Linked DNA regions of Parabacteroides timonensis. The protein of the gene in region 1 interacts with the protein of each later gene in a pairwise test. Links are inferred from orthologs where the notes say so. Each region holds a gene or a part of one and is shown on either strand. Other genes may lie near its edges.

Region 1 (8,523 bases):
GTTTGATACTGTCGATCATCTGTGGGGTGACACTGTCCATTTTGCTGAAACCAAATCCCCACAGGTTTACCAACGGAGCACATGTGATGTCGAAAACACCATCGGAATGGTCTGAGACTTCCCGGGCTTTGTTGAATACTTCGATAAACCAGTCGTCGGTTTCAACAGGCTCGTTCTGATTTACCTTGGATATGATAGAGTTCGGGTTGAACGGGTTCAATGACAGATTAAACTTCTGGAATTCAGCATCAATCTTGTCAGTCAGCAGTTCGGATGCTTCATATTTGACATGGTAGATTGTATGAAATACGGAACCACTCTCTTCAAAATATTGTTTCTGGTTTGTGCAAGCAGTGAGAACAAGTATCCATAGGCTTACCATAAAACCGATCTTCTTATACATCTCTTTTAATTTTAGGTCGGCAAAGGTACTAAAATTTATTGTAATTCATCTACTATCAAGGCTTAAGCATTTCTGCTCTCCATGTAAGCTCCTTTCATGGGAGATACACTGATATTTGTGAAAATATCGAGAATGCCTTGAGTATGAAGCGGAGCTGGTTTATTCCATTGTCTCCGGCGCTCCTGTAGGATCTGATTTATTTCCTCCGGTGTCTGTTGTACGCCGTTTGTTCCTGTAATTTCCAGTATCCGGGCCGGGATATCGATATGAATCAGGTCGCCGTTTTCAACCAAAGCGATAGGGCCTCCTTCGTATGCTTCCGGTGAGACATGGCCGATAGCCGGTCCACGGGTTGCACCGGAGAAGCGTCCGTCGGTAATCAGGGCGATACTTTCTGCCAGTTCCGGATCGGAGGCGATGGCTTCTGTCGTATAGAACATTTCGGGCATGCCGCTTCCTTTAGGACCTTCATAGCGGATAAAAACAGCATCGCCCGGATGAATTTTCTTTTGTAATACAGCTTGTAAAGCCTCCTCTTCCTTATTGAAAACACGGGCGATCAATGTCGCCTGCATCAGGTTGGGAGAGATGGCGGCATGTTTGACAACGGCACCTTCCGGAGCAAGGTTTCCTTTTAATATAGCAATCGCTCCTTGTTTACGGATCGGATTATTGAAAGGCTTGATGATATCGCTTACTTTTACTCCAAGTGCAGGGAGGTATTTCCGGCATCCTTCATAAAAGCCGTTCTGGCGGAGTGTTTCAAGATTTTCTCCCAGGCATTTGCCTGTAACGGTTCGTACATCCAGATTAAGAATGCCTTTAAGTTCTTCCATAATGGCCGGTACACCTCCTGCATACCAGAAATATTCGCCCGGCCAGAATCCACTTGGCCGGATATTCAACAGGAATGGGATCTGTCGATGGATTTCATCTAACAGTTCAGGGGAAAGTTCTAAGCCGAGTTCATGTGCAATAGCTGGCAAATGCAACAGGCTGTTGCTCGAACCGGCTATGGCGGCATGTACCATGATGGCATTTTTAAAGGCGTCGATAGTCAGAATGTCGGCGGGAAACAATTCTTCATTCCCCAATTCGACAGCCCGCTGACCTGCGTAGCGGGAAATATCTTTTAAATAATGTATATGAGTAGGAATCAAGGCTGAACCTGGCAATGCGATACCTAGTGCTTCCGCCATTACCTGCATAGTAGAGGCTGTACCCATAAAAGAGCAGGCTCCACAGGAAGGGCAAGCGTCTTTTTTATAAGCCAGGAATTGTTCTTCGCTGATCTCTTTACGTTCGTATTGTGCGTTATATTTGCCGATCTGCTCCAGTGTGAGCAAGTTGGGACCGGCTTTCATAATGCCTCCGGGAACAAGTACGGCCGGCATATTCAGGCGGGCGATCGCCATTAGGTGGGCCGGGACGGATTTATCGCAACTTGTGATAAATACGCCAGCGTCGAATGGAGTCGCTTTGACATGTATCTCCATCATGGCGGCCATGATATCGCGGGATACAAGTGAATAATTCATGCCATCATGTCCCTGTGCCTCTCCGTCGCAGATATCGGTTACGTAATAATTGGCAGCCCGTCCTCCGGCATCATGAATGCCTTTTCCTGCTTCTTTGACCAGTTTATTCAGATGTGCACTACCGGGATGGCTATGTCCATAACTACTTTCGACAATGATCTGGGGTTTGCTGAGGTCGTCGATGCTCCATCCGCTACCGAGCCTGAGTGAGTCGATTTCCGGGGCCAGTTTACGTAACTCCTGACTTTTCATAAATTATTCTTTTAACTGAAGAACATATGTTCTATTAATATTTTAGTTCCGATACCGATCAGGATCAGTCCACCGATCAGATCGAGTTTCAGGTCGACCTTACGTCCGAAGCGGCTTCCGAAGTATACACCGGAAGCTGACATCAGGAAGGTAACAATCCCGATCAGGGAGGCCTGGATGATAATATCCGATTTGAGGATAGCCAGCGATATACCGATTGCCAGGGCGTCGATACTCGTAGCAATGGCTAACCCGAACAATGTCTTGTTGCAAAGCGGATTGGATTTACAGTCTTCATCCTCTTTCTGGGTACTGTCGTAAATCATTTTACTACCCAAGTATAATAAAAGAATGAAAGCGATCCAGTGGTCGAATGCTGTAATGTATTTCTGGAATCCGACGCCTGCCAGATAGCCAAGAACAGTCATTACTGCCTGTGTGATCCCCATAAAAGAGCCTATCTTAACCATATTACAAACGGTACATTTACGAATCATCGCACCGCCGGTTACAGACACGGCTAAACTATCCATCGATAAACCGATAGCTAGTAACACTATTTCTATAATTGACATATATTAAAAAGTTTCCCTTTTGCTAACCTCTTCGATCGCTTTGCTTCGGAATACGGACAAACTTTCCCGTATCTTATATTTCCGATTCGATCTTATAATTGTTCCGGTTGGGGGCATTTCTGGATATCAACTCTCCGATAAATCCGGCAAGGAACATCTGGGTTCCCAGTATCATTGCGGTAAGTGATATATAGAAATAAGGCGAATTAGTCACAAGCGGACGTAAATCACCTGAAAACATCGAGATCAGTTTCATGCTCAGAACGATTACTAAAGCTATAAAACCGATAAAGAACATAACGCTTCCCCAAAGGCCGAAAAAGTGCATCGGTTTCTTTCCGAACTTGGAAGTAAACCATAGCGTAATCAAATCGAGATAACCGTTCACGAAACGATTTAGTCCGAATTTGGTTGTCCCGTATTTGCGTGCCTGGTGTTGTACTACCTTTTCGGCAATCTTATTGAAACCTGCGATCTTTGCCAGGTAAGGAATATACCGGTGCATATCATTATACACCTCTATATTCTTTATTACAATATTCTTATATGCTTTTAATCCACAATTGAAATCGTGGAGATTGTTTATACCGGAGAATCTACGTGCCGTAGCATTGAACAACTTAGTCGGTATAGTCTTGGATAATGGATCGTACCGCTTCTTTTTCCATCCGGAAACGAGATCATACCCTTCGTCTTTTATCATACGGTAAAGTTCGGGGATCTCGTCGGGGCTGTCTTGCAGGTCAGCATCCATGGTTATGACCACATCTCCTTTGGCGCGCTGGAAACCACAGTGCAATCCGGGGGATTTACCATAGTTGCGACGGAATTTAACACCTCTAACACATGGATTTTTTTGTTGTAACTCTTCGATTACTTCCCATGAGTTGTCCGTACTTCCATCGTTTACAAATATAACTTCGTAAGTAAAGTTGTTTTCTTTCATTACCCGCTCTATCCATGCTTCCAACTCAGGAAGGGATTCGGCTTCGTTATACAACGGAATAACTACTGATATGTCCATTATTTGTTTTGTTTCTCCTTTTATTCTTGTCCGACATTTCCGGTTTCATTATTTCTGCATATAATAGCAGCTACCGGAATTGAAAGTATGATACCGTAAAATATATTGTTAAAGATACCTTGAATCGCCATGTGGATAGGAGTGAAGTTCGTTCTTCCTACAGCCTCCATTACTTCGGTGCTTACCTGCGAATCTTTCAGTACATCTATCATCTGGTTTATCGAGTTAGACAGAAAGTCAGCCGGTGCGATAAACTGGAAAAATACAAAATGTTCCAATGCTACGATCAGAGCGGCAAAGAAATAGAGCATCGTACCGAATCGCCATGCGTGAAAGAAGCTGATTTTTCCACCGATGTCTTGTTTATATCGTTTAGTCAGATAGTAGGCGATAAACGGAACCAGCAATGTTAGTGCCAAATAGACAATATTAAGAGCGGGAATTGTATTGCCGAAAATAAAGAATAGATACTTTATCACCCAGTAAATTCCCATGGCCAGGCCATAAGTCATCGCACTTTTTAATAGTAGACCTTTATTTTCTTCCATCGTATATTGCTGTTTTAAAATTTATATCAGCAAAATTAATCCTTTTGCAAGAATATGCAATTATGATAATAAAAAAAAGAGGAAGTTTACTTAAATAAACTTCCTCTTTTTGAGAGCCTCTTGTCGGATTCGAACCAACGACCCCGAGATTACAAATCACGTGCTCTGGCCAACTGAGCTAAAGAGGCAGGTGGGTAAGCTTACTACATCGCGCCGCTACAACCAAGTACCCTTGCTGCGGTCAAGCCCTGGGGGATTCCGAGGGAGCATGCCGTATAGGACTTACCCGGGTGCAAAAGTAGATATTATTTTTTACAATGCAAGTGTTTTTTCATCTTGTGAGTGATATTTGTTTCTAAGTGGCTGTAAACCTTTTGCTTTCTGGTTGGTTAAAAAATGTATACGATTCTCCAGGCTTGGTATGTCTTGTCGGCAGTTTCTTCTTGATGAAACTTTTGTTTCGTCCGGTAGAAACTTTAGTTTCATTCGGGAGAAACTCTTTTGGGAAAATCGAAGTTGTTTTCTGTTATAAATATGCTCATGCATGAACTTCCGGTAATTATATTTTTTTGAGAGATTAGAGTCTGCTCTGGTATATGTCTAAATAATCTCGTACATTTGTGTCCTAATTTAAAATTCAAAAATAGTAAGAACAATGGGTGGTTTTTTCGGCACTATTTCTAACTCGGCTTGTGCTACCGATTTATTCTATGGCACAGATTACAACTCTCACTTAGGAACCCGCAGAGGCGGTATGGCAACTCTCCATAATGGCGTATTTAAGCGTTCTATCCATAATCTTGAAAATTCTTATTTCCGTACACGTTTTGAAAGTGAACTGGACAAGTTTCAGGGAAACTCCGGTATCGGTATCATCAGTGACACGGATCCTCAACCTATCTTTATTAATTCTCACCTGGGTAAATATGCCGTAGTAACGGTTGCCAAAGTGAATAATATGGATGAGTTGGAGAAAGAACTACTGGATAAAGGTTGTCATTTCTCCGAATTAAGTTCCGGACAGACCAATCAAACAGAATTGATCTCATTACTTATATCTGAAGGAAGAACATTTCTGGAAGGAATAGAACTGGTATTCGAAAAGGTAAAAGGTTCTTGTTCGATGTTGATCCTTACCGAAGACGGTATTATTGCAGCCCGTGATAAATGGGGACGTACGCCGATACTGGTCGGAAAGAAGGAGGGAGCTTATGCAGCCACCAGCGAACCTTGTAGTTTTCCGAATCTGGGATATGAAATAGAATATAATGTAGGACCGGGTGAAATCGTACATCTTACAGCTGATAAGATGACACAATTGCGTAAACCGAATAAAAAGATGCAGGTTTGTTCTTTCTTGTGGGTTTACTATGGATATCCGGTATCTGAATATGAAGGGGTAAATGTAGACGCTTCACGTTATGCCAGCGGTGTTTCGATGGCAAAGAAGGATGAAGTGGAAGCCGATTTCGTATCCGGTATTCCTGATTCGGGTATTGGTATGGCTTTGGGGTATGCTGAAGGAAAGGGAATCCCTTACCGCCGCGCTATTGTGAAATATACACCGACATGGCCTCGTAGCTTTACTCCGGCTAACCAGGCTGTTCGTGACTTGGTTGCTAAAATGAAACTGATTCCAAATCGTGAACTGTTGCGTGGAAAGCGGGTTATCTTCTGTGACGACTCGATTGTACGTGGAACACAGCTTCGCGATAATGTAAATATATTGTACGGATATGGGGCAAAAGAGGTACACATGCGTATCGGATGTCCTCCTATCTTGCATTCATGCCCGTTTGTCGGATTCTCCGCTTCCAAATCTCATCTCGAACTTATTGCCCGCCGGATTGTTAAAGAAATAGAGGGCGATGATGCTAAGAATCTGGATAAGTATGCGGCAACCGGTACTGAACAATATAATAACCTTGTTGAGCGTATCCGTGAACAGCTGAACATCACTACGCTCAAATTTAACACCGTAGAAGATTTAATTCAATCGATCGGCTTGCCTAAGGAATGCGTTTGTACGCATTGCTATGACGGGTCAAGCTGTTTCTAAAAAAACACAGCCTTATGAATCTGACAGAACGATTTTTGAAGTACGTTACGTTCGACACACAGTCGGACGAAGAAACGGGCACAACGCCCAGTACTCCCGGACAGCGGGTGCTTGCCCTTGAATTGGTAAAGGAACTGGAAGCTATTGGCCTGGAAGATATTACCCTGGATGATAATTGCTATCTGATGGCTACTCTTCCGGCTAATACAACAAAAAAAGTGCCGACTATCGGTTTTATTGCGCATCTGGATACCAGTCCGGATATGTCCGGAAAAGATGTAACTCCGCGTATCGTAACCTATAAAGGGGGAGATATCGTGTTGTGTGCTGAAGAGAATGTCGTACTTTCTCCCCTGATGTTTCCTGAGTTGAACGACTATAAAGGACAGGATATTATCGTGACTAACGGTAAGACTTTGCTGGGTGCCGACGATAAGGGGGGAGTGGCCGCTATCATTTCGGCTGTTCAGTATCTGAAGGATCATCCGGAAATCGAACATGGAAAGATTCGTATCGGTTTTACTCCCGATGAAGAGATAGGCCAGGGTGCCGATCATTTTGATGTGGAAAAGTTCGGTTGCGAATGGGCTTATACGATCGATGGTGGACAGATCGGCGAACTGGAATATGAAAACTTCAATGCTGCCGGAGCAAAAGTAACTTTCAAAGGGTTGAATGTTCATCCGGGTTATGCAAAGAATAAAATGTTGAATGCTTCGCTTTTGGCGATCGAGTTCGCTTCGTGGTTGCCTGCATCGCAGCGTCCGGAACATACAACGGGGTATGAAGGCTTTTATCACTTGACTAATATGTCCGGTACCGTGGAAGAGGCTTCTTTGTCTTATATTATCCGCGATCATGTTCGTACATTGTTCGAAGAAAAGAAAGAACAGTTGCGTCTATTGGTAAAACGTATGAATGAAATACATCCGGGTAGTACGACACTCGAACTTCGCGACCAGTATTATAATATGCGTGAGGTGGTTGAACCGAAGAAATATATTGTGGACCTGGCGTTCGAAGCGATGGAAGCTGTCGGTGTAAAGCCGTTGGTAAAGCCGATTCGTGGCGGAACGGACGGTGCCCGTCTGTCGTTTATGGGATTGCCTTGTCCGAATATCTTTGCGGGAGGACTGAATTTCCATGGACGTTATGAGTTCCTTCCGGTCAACTCACTGGAAAAAAGTATGCAAACCATAATAAAAATAACTGAGCTGTTAGCTCAAAAATCTTAAACGAATAATAACATGAAAACAACTCCGTTTACCGATGTGCATATCGCATTGGGAGCAAAAATGCACGAATTTGCCGGCTATAATATGCCTATTGAATATACCGGCATCATCGACGAACACATGACCGTAGTGAATGGTGTAGGTGTGTTTGATGTATCTCATATGGGTGAGTTTTGGGTAAAAGGCCCGAATGCGCTGGCTTTTATTCAGGGTATCACGTCTAATGATGCTTCTGTTTTGCCTTTGGGTAAGGCACAATATACCTGTTTCCCTAATGACAAAGGCGGTATTGTAGATGACTTGCTGGTTTATCATTATGAACCGGAAAAATATCTATTGGTAGTAAATGCCGGTAATATTGCGAAGGACTGGGATTGGTGTGTAAGCCATAACACAGTGGGAGCAGAGCTTGAAAACTCTTCCGACCGTACTGCACAGCTGGCTATCCAGGGACCGAAAGCAACTGAAGTTTTACAGCGTCTTACTTCTGTCAACCTGTCTTCTATTCCTTATTATTCATTCGTGACGGGTGAATTTGCTGGATGTAAGAACGTGATCATATCTAACACGGGTTACACCGGTGCCGGTGGTTTCGAACTATACTTCTATCTGGATGATGCTATGACGATCTGGAATGCTATCTTTGAAGCTGGAAAACCGGAAGGTATTAAACCGGTAGGTCTGGGTGCACGTGATACGCTTCGTCTGGAAATGGGTTTCTGCCTGTATGGAAACGACCTGGATGATACGACTTCTCCGATCGAAGCAGGTCTGGGATGGATCACCAAGTTTGCAGAAGGAAAAGAATTTACCAACCGTGCGGAACTGGAACGTCAGAAGAAAGAAGGCGTAACACGCAAACTGTGTGCATTCGAACTGATAGATAAAG
Region 2 (5,481 bases), on another replicon or contig:
TAGTCAGGGAGTTTTGCTTTTCCACTCCACGCATCTGCATGCACATATGTTGTGCTTCGATCACGACCATTACGCCCAGCGGATCGAGTGTCTGCTGAATACAATCCTTGATCTGCATCGTCAGGCGTTCCTGGATCTGCAAACGACGGGCAAAGATATCCACCACCCGGGGTATCTTGCTTAAGCCTGTAATATATTTCTTAGGAATATAAGCGACATGTGCCTTCCCGAAGAATGGAAGCATATGATGCTCGCAAAGAGAGAAGAAATCGATATCTTTCACAATAACCATCTGCTTGTAATCTTCTTCCTGAAACATGGCGGAAGCCAATACTTTCGCAGGGTCTTCGTTATATCCTTTGGTTAAAAACTGCATAGCCTTCGCTACGCGTTCCGGCGTCTTAAGTAAACCTTCGCGTTCGGCATCCTCACCCAGCAAACCGAGTATTCCTTTGTAATGGCCTGCCAGTTCTTCACGTGCCGCCAAGGTCTTGTCGTTTATTTCTTCTATCATTTCTGTGTATATAATAAAGGAGGGCGAAAGAGTTTTCGCCACTGTTAATTCAGAGGGATCTTTACTTCTTCTCTAACAATATACATTTCCTTTCCGAACGAAGGGAAAGCTGTCATCAGCAGGCGCTGCATATGATACGCTTCTTCGTGCGAACGGAAATCACCTACACGCAACCTCCAGAACGGAGCGGTATAGGTAACATAAGTCGGGACGTCAGGGAAAAGCTCTTTAACCTTCTTCTCCTTATCAAACGCTTCGTCTTTCGACTTACGCTGGTTATTACCGGAGAAAACCTGTGTCCGGAAACCTTGTATCTTCAGGAAAGCAGTGCTGTCCGTCTTCTCAACATTATCACCCGACAAGCGTACTCCAACTAAATCCCGGAGAGCCTGGGGCTGATTGATTATCACCTCGCCTTTACCCGGCTTCGAGGTCTGGAGATCATCGAAGATTGTCTGAACCGATCCGTCGACACTTGTCTGTGCAGACGCTCCGGTCACACAGGCCAGCAACATGAATAATAAAATGATACAAGGGAAATTCTTCATTGTGATTGTTTTTTATGTTCAAATCGAGAGGGAGGGAGCAGAACCGCTCCTTCCCTACAAGATAATGTCATTAAAATGCTTCGACGATCGGCATGAATTTATCAACAGCCAAAGAAGCACCACCGATCAGACCACCGTCTACGTTCGGTTTAGAGAACAATTCTTTAGCGTTACCTGCATTTGCGCTACCGCCATACAGAATTGTGCAATCGTCAGCTACTGTGTTGCCGTATTTAGCAGCCAGTGTAGCACGGATGTGAGCGTGGATTTCTTCAGCCTGTTCAGCTGTAGCAGTCTTACCTGTTCCGATAGCCCAAACCGGTTCGTAAGCCAGAACGATCTTACCGAAATCTTCAGCAGAAAGATCGAACAATGATTCTTTGATCTGAGCGTCTACCACTTCGAAGTGTTTGCCGGCTTCTCTTTCTTCCAATACTTCACCGATACAGAAGATCGGAGTCAGACCGTTAGCCAGAGCCAGTTCAACTTTAGTTTTCAGGATAGCCGGAGTTTCGTGATAGTAAGCACGTCTTTCAGAGTGGCCAAGGATCACATATTTAGCACCTGTAGAAGCAACCATTGCAGCTGAAACTTCACCAGTGTAAGCACCTTTTTCCTTATCTGCACAGTTTTCAGCAGCTACACCGATCTTGTCTGTATCGATAGCAGCAGCGATGCTTGCCAGGTGAGTGAACGGAGTACCGATGATTACATCACAGTTGATAGCTTTGCCTTTCAGGGCTTCGTTTAATCCTTTTGCTAATTCCAGGCCTTCCTGAAGAGTAGTGTTCATCTTCCAGTTTCCTGCAACAATATTCTTTCTCATGATTTAATTAATTAAATATATAAATAAAAATCTTCTATTCTGCCTTGTCTTTCCGTCTCCGGCGGAAACGGAAAAAGTCATATACCCAAACGAGCAGCAAAGGTACGGTAAAAGTTAATAAGATGGTTATTAGCCAGCCATCTTCTTTTTCTTTTGTTTTATTTGCGTCGAGATGCTTCTCGATTTCGGCCTTGATATGTTCCTCGTCGGGGATATCGTTATAATGCCATTTACCCAGTACGGTACCGTCTTTCAACAGGACAAGCCCCGGGTTGGCGCGGATGATCGTCTTCAGTAACACTTCATCAGCCATGCGGAACGGATATTCAGCTCCGGTATTATCGCTCCATTCGTCGATCATCTCCGGAGAAGAGCCCGTGACACAGTAGAACGGCAATTCATATTCGAGGGCATAATCGTAAACACTGTTGATCTCATCGATACGTTCGTCGTTCGCTGTTTCCAGTTTCGGTGCGATCAACAAAAGGACAGGGTTTGGATTATGCAATATATCGTCTGTGACATCGTCTCCTTCAGCATTATAAATATTGAAAGAGGCCACCGGCGGTTCGTATCCCTTTTTTAGGAGTTCGGTCTTCGACTCCACGAAAGTCCAGGTGCTGTCATTCTCCGGATAGTCTTCCAGCGAGAATTCTTTCTTGATGCCGTCTTTCTCATAAACAAAGGTGTAACGGTATTCGTCTTCCGGTGCTCCGTCGGGAATAGCCATCAACGATGGGATATTCGCCCCGATCTTATACGGACGGAAATCGATGACCGGCAGATGGTTATAGTTCCAGTAAGCGAACCCGATACCGAAGATGTAAGAAAACAAGGCAACAAACCAATACACTTTAAAGGTAAAGCACTGGAACATCTTTCCGGAATTCATAAACACCATAATCGCCGCTGCGGACAATACCAGGTTTTTGAAGAAGGTCTCCCAGTTGGAGATAACGATCGCATCACCGAAACAGCCACAATCGGAAACCGGATTGAACAGGGCCAGATATAATGTCAGCGGCGTCATGAACGCCATGAAAAGTAAAACCAGGAAGGAGTTGTAGCGACGGTATACGCCGAGCAACATACAAACACCCATCGCGAACTCGGCCGCCGATAAGGCAAAAGAGGCAAGAACGGTAAAGGGCTGCAAGAAATCCAGGCCGAAAGAAGTCAGATAATCGCCAATCTTAATGGCTCCTCCCATCGGATCGACCGCCTTCACAAAACCGGAAAAGATAAACACTACCCCGATCAATAGACGGCTGCACTCAGTCAGTATTTTTATCGCAGTCTCTTTATAGTTCATATATTATTCTTCGCCGTATTCCAGTTTGATCAAACCGAACAGGGCATAATTGATCATATCCATATAGTTGGCATCCACACCTTCCGAGACGATGGTCTTACCACCGTGGCTTTCGATCTGCTTCGTACGGTAGATCTTCATCAGGATCAGGTCGGTATAGGAGCTGATACGCATGCTGCGCCAGGCTTCGTCGTAATCATGGTTCTTGGCATACATCAACTCCTTGGTCTCCGTAATGTACTTATCGTATAATGCCAGTGCTTCCTCGTTCGTCATATCGGTGGTATCCGAAAAACCTTTGGCCAGCTGGATCAATCCGATCACCCCGTAATTAACGATGGCTACGAACTCGGGACGTATCCCTTCATCCACCATACTTACTCCTTTTATCTCGAGGCTGCGGATACGGTTTGCTTTAATAAATATCTGGTCGGTCAACGACTGGGGACGCATAATCCGCCACGATGGACCGTAATCTTTCAACTTCTTTTCGAATAACTCCCGGCACTGGGAGATCACTTTCTCAAACTGTTCTTTCGTATCAGCCATATCCTACATTATTATGCCGCAAAGATAGTAAAAAAACAACAAAGGCACAGATGTATGATTTCATCCGTGCCTTTCCTTTATCTTAAAAATAACTTATTTACAACGGATGGAACGACCTAATTTTAACACGGTTGTTTTAGATATCCCGTTCATTTCGCACAACTTGCTGACAGTTGTTCCGTATTTAGCAGCTAAAGCCCCCAGCGTATCGCCACTTTTGATACGGTGATAAACCGGCTCTGCTGCCTGAGCTGTTGAGGCATTTCCAGTCAGTGAAGCAACAGGAGTCACAGCTTCTACAGTAGTAGTCTTAGTAGTCTTAGCCGCAGCTGTCGTTGCTTTTGCCGTAGTCTGTTTTGTGGCAGGCTTAGCTGCAGCTACTTCTTTGCCGGCACTGCAACGGATAGACTGTCCCAGACGAAGCATGCTAGTACTCTTGATACCGTTCAGACGACAAAGTTCGTTCACAGTTGTTCCGTACATACGGGCGATCTTGCCTAATGTATCGCCGGATTTCACACGGTGATAAACCATCTGGTCGCTTGAAGAAGTATAGATATTACTCTTACGACCGTTAATCTTTATATTATGGAATACATAAGTGTCCTGGTGGGGAACTCCGTTCTCGAAGTCAATAATATCGGCCGGGTTGAGAGCCTGACCTAAAAAGCGTGTTTCGAAATGAAGGTGAGAACCGGTAGAACGTCCGGTATTTCCTCCTAATGCGATCGGATCGCCTGCACGTACGATGTCGTTTACATCTACAAGCGATTTGGATAAGTGACCGTAAACTGTTTCCAGTCCGTTCGGGTGGCGAACCACCAGGTAATTACCATATCCGCGACGTTCGAAATTACGGATACGAACTTTACCGTCAAATGCCGCACGGATCGTATCGCCGATCTGTACTTTCAGGTCGATACCTTTATGCATACGACGACGACGGGGACCATATTTGGAAGTTACTTTAATCTGACTGTCGATAGGAAGGGTAAAAGCGGAACAATCGATAGCACAAGAGTCAGGCATCTCGATCTTGGAACCTCCGCGGAAAGGATCTACCCAACGGGTATCCCAGTTTGAGCCGTATAATTCATCTGCCGGGAACAATAAATCTTCGTTTGCGGCAAGTGATTCATCCACTCTTGCATTAATCTCTGCTAATTCTTTCAGTCCCATATCTTTTCTGATCGTTACGCGGTCAGCCATCAGTTCCGACACGCGCTTATCCATCTTTACGATATGGATTGTCTGCTTTGGTGTATCTTTTCCTTCAGGATCTTTGGCCGATACAGCCGATACCATCAGGGAGGTACAGCAAATAAAAAGTAGTGCTTTTATCTTCATTTTTATCATTTTTCGAAATACGGAATCCAGGAGTAAAATAAGCTGTGAAACAGCCCCTATTTTTTACAAATCGACCAAAGTTCGTTATTTTGAGTAAGTTGACAAAATTCAATCCTGAAAAATTTCCGCAATGAAAATAAAGAAATTCAAAAGCACCATTTATTCTTACTGAAAAACAACGCATTACACAAAAACATGTTTCACAACATATTAGCTGATCATACCCCAATTTATCTTCCGGGCAAAGAGTGTTTTTAACCTTTCGTTCAAAATCCGGTTAGGTTCGGACAACAATTCCGGGTCTTTGTCCAAAACTTCCAATGCGATATCCCTTGCATATTGGAGAATCTGGCCATCGGCTGCAAGATTGGCGATTTTCAGGTCG

What was found.
Region 2: the proteins of pepT (region 1) and tpiA interact in binary tests that used the Escherichia coli proteins (3 or more experiments, as listed by UniProt). The link is inferred for Parabacteroides timonensis from one-to-one orthologs.

Annotation. Positions count from the first base shown.
Region 1 is NZ_LT669941.1:1,886,479-1,895,001, reverse strand. Bases 5,528-8,523 are described here. They hold pepT (peptidase T), read left to right. Parts: upstream 5,528-6,413; coding sequence 6,414-7,634; downstream 7,635-8,523. Other genes in these bases: gcvT (glycine cleavage system aminomethyltransferase GcvT), read left to right, coding at 7,647-8,523; BQ7394_RS15220 (amidophosphoribosyltransferase), read left to right, coding at 5,528-6,399. In the rest of the region: BQ7394_RS15255 (FAD:protein FMN transferase), read right to left, coding at 1-403; ilvD (dihydroxy-acid dehydratase), read right to left, coding at 466-2,193; BQ7394_RS15245 (manganese efflux pump MntP), read right to left, coding at 2,205-2,768; BQ7394_RS15240 (glycosyltransferase family 2 protein), read right to left, coding at 2,842-3,792; BQ7394_RS15235 (DUF4199 domain-containing protein), read right to left, coding at 3,813-4,340; more of BQ7394_RS15220, read left to right, coding at 4,996-5,527. UniProt on the Escherichia coli protein: Cleaves the N-terminal amino acid of tripeptides.
Region 2 is NZ_LT669940.1:53,095-58,575, reverse strand. What follows is about bases 11-2,969. They hold tpiA (triose-phosphate isomerase), read right to left. Parts: upstream 1,889-2,969; coding sequence 1,133-1,888; downstream 11-1,132. Other genes in these bases: BQ7394_RS01080 (BT_3928 family protein), read right to left, coding at 1,923-2,969; BQ7394_RS01090 (SPOR domain-containing protein), read right to left, coding at 559-1,062; folE (GTP cyclohydrolase I FolE), read right to left, coding at 11-514. Also shown: more of folE, read right to left, coding at 1-10; more of BQ7394_RS01080, read right to left, coding at 2,970-3,200; BQ7394_RS01075 (DUF1599 domain-containing protein), read right to left, coding at 3,204-3,749; BQ7394_RS01070 (M23 family metallopeptidase), read right to left, coding at 3,843-5,096; ATP-dependent DNA helicase RecG, read right to left, coding at 5,307-5,481. UniProt on the Escherichia coli protein: Involved in the gluconeogenesis. Catalyzes stereospecifically the conversion of dihydroxyacetone phosphate (DHAP) to D-glyceraldehyde-3-phosphate (G3P).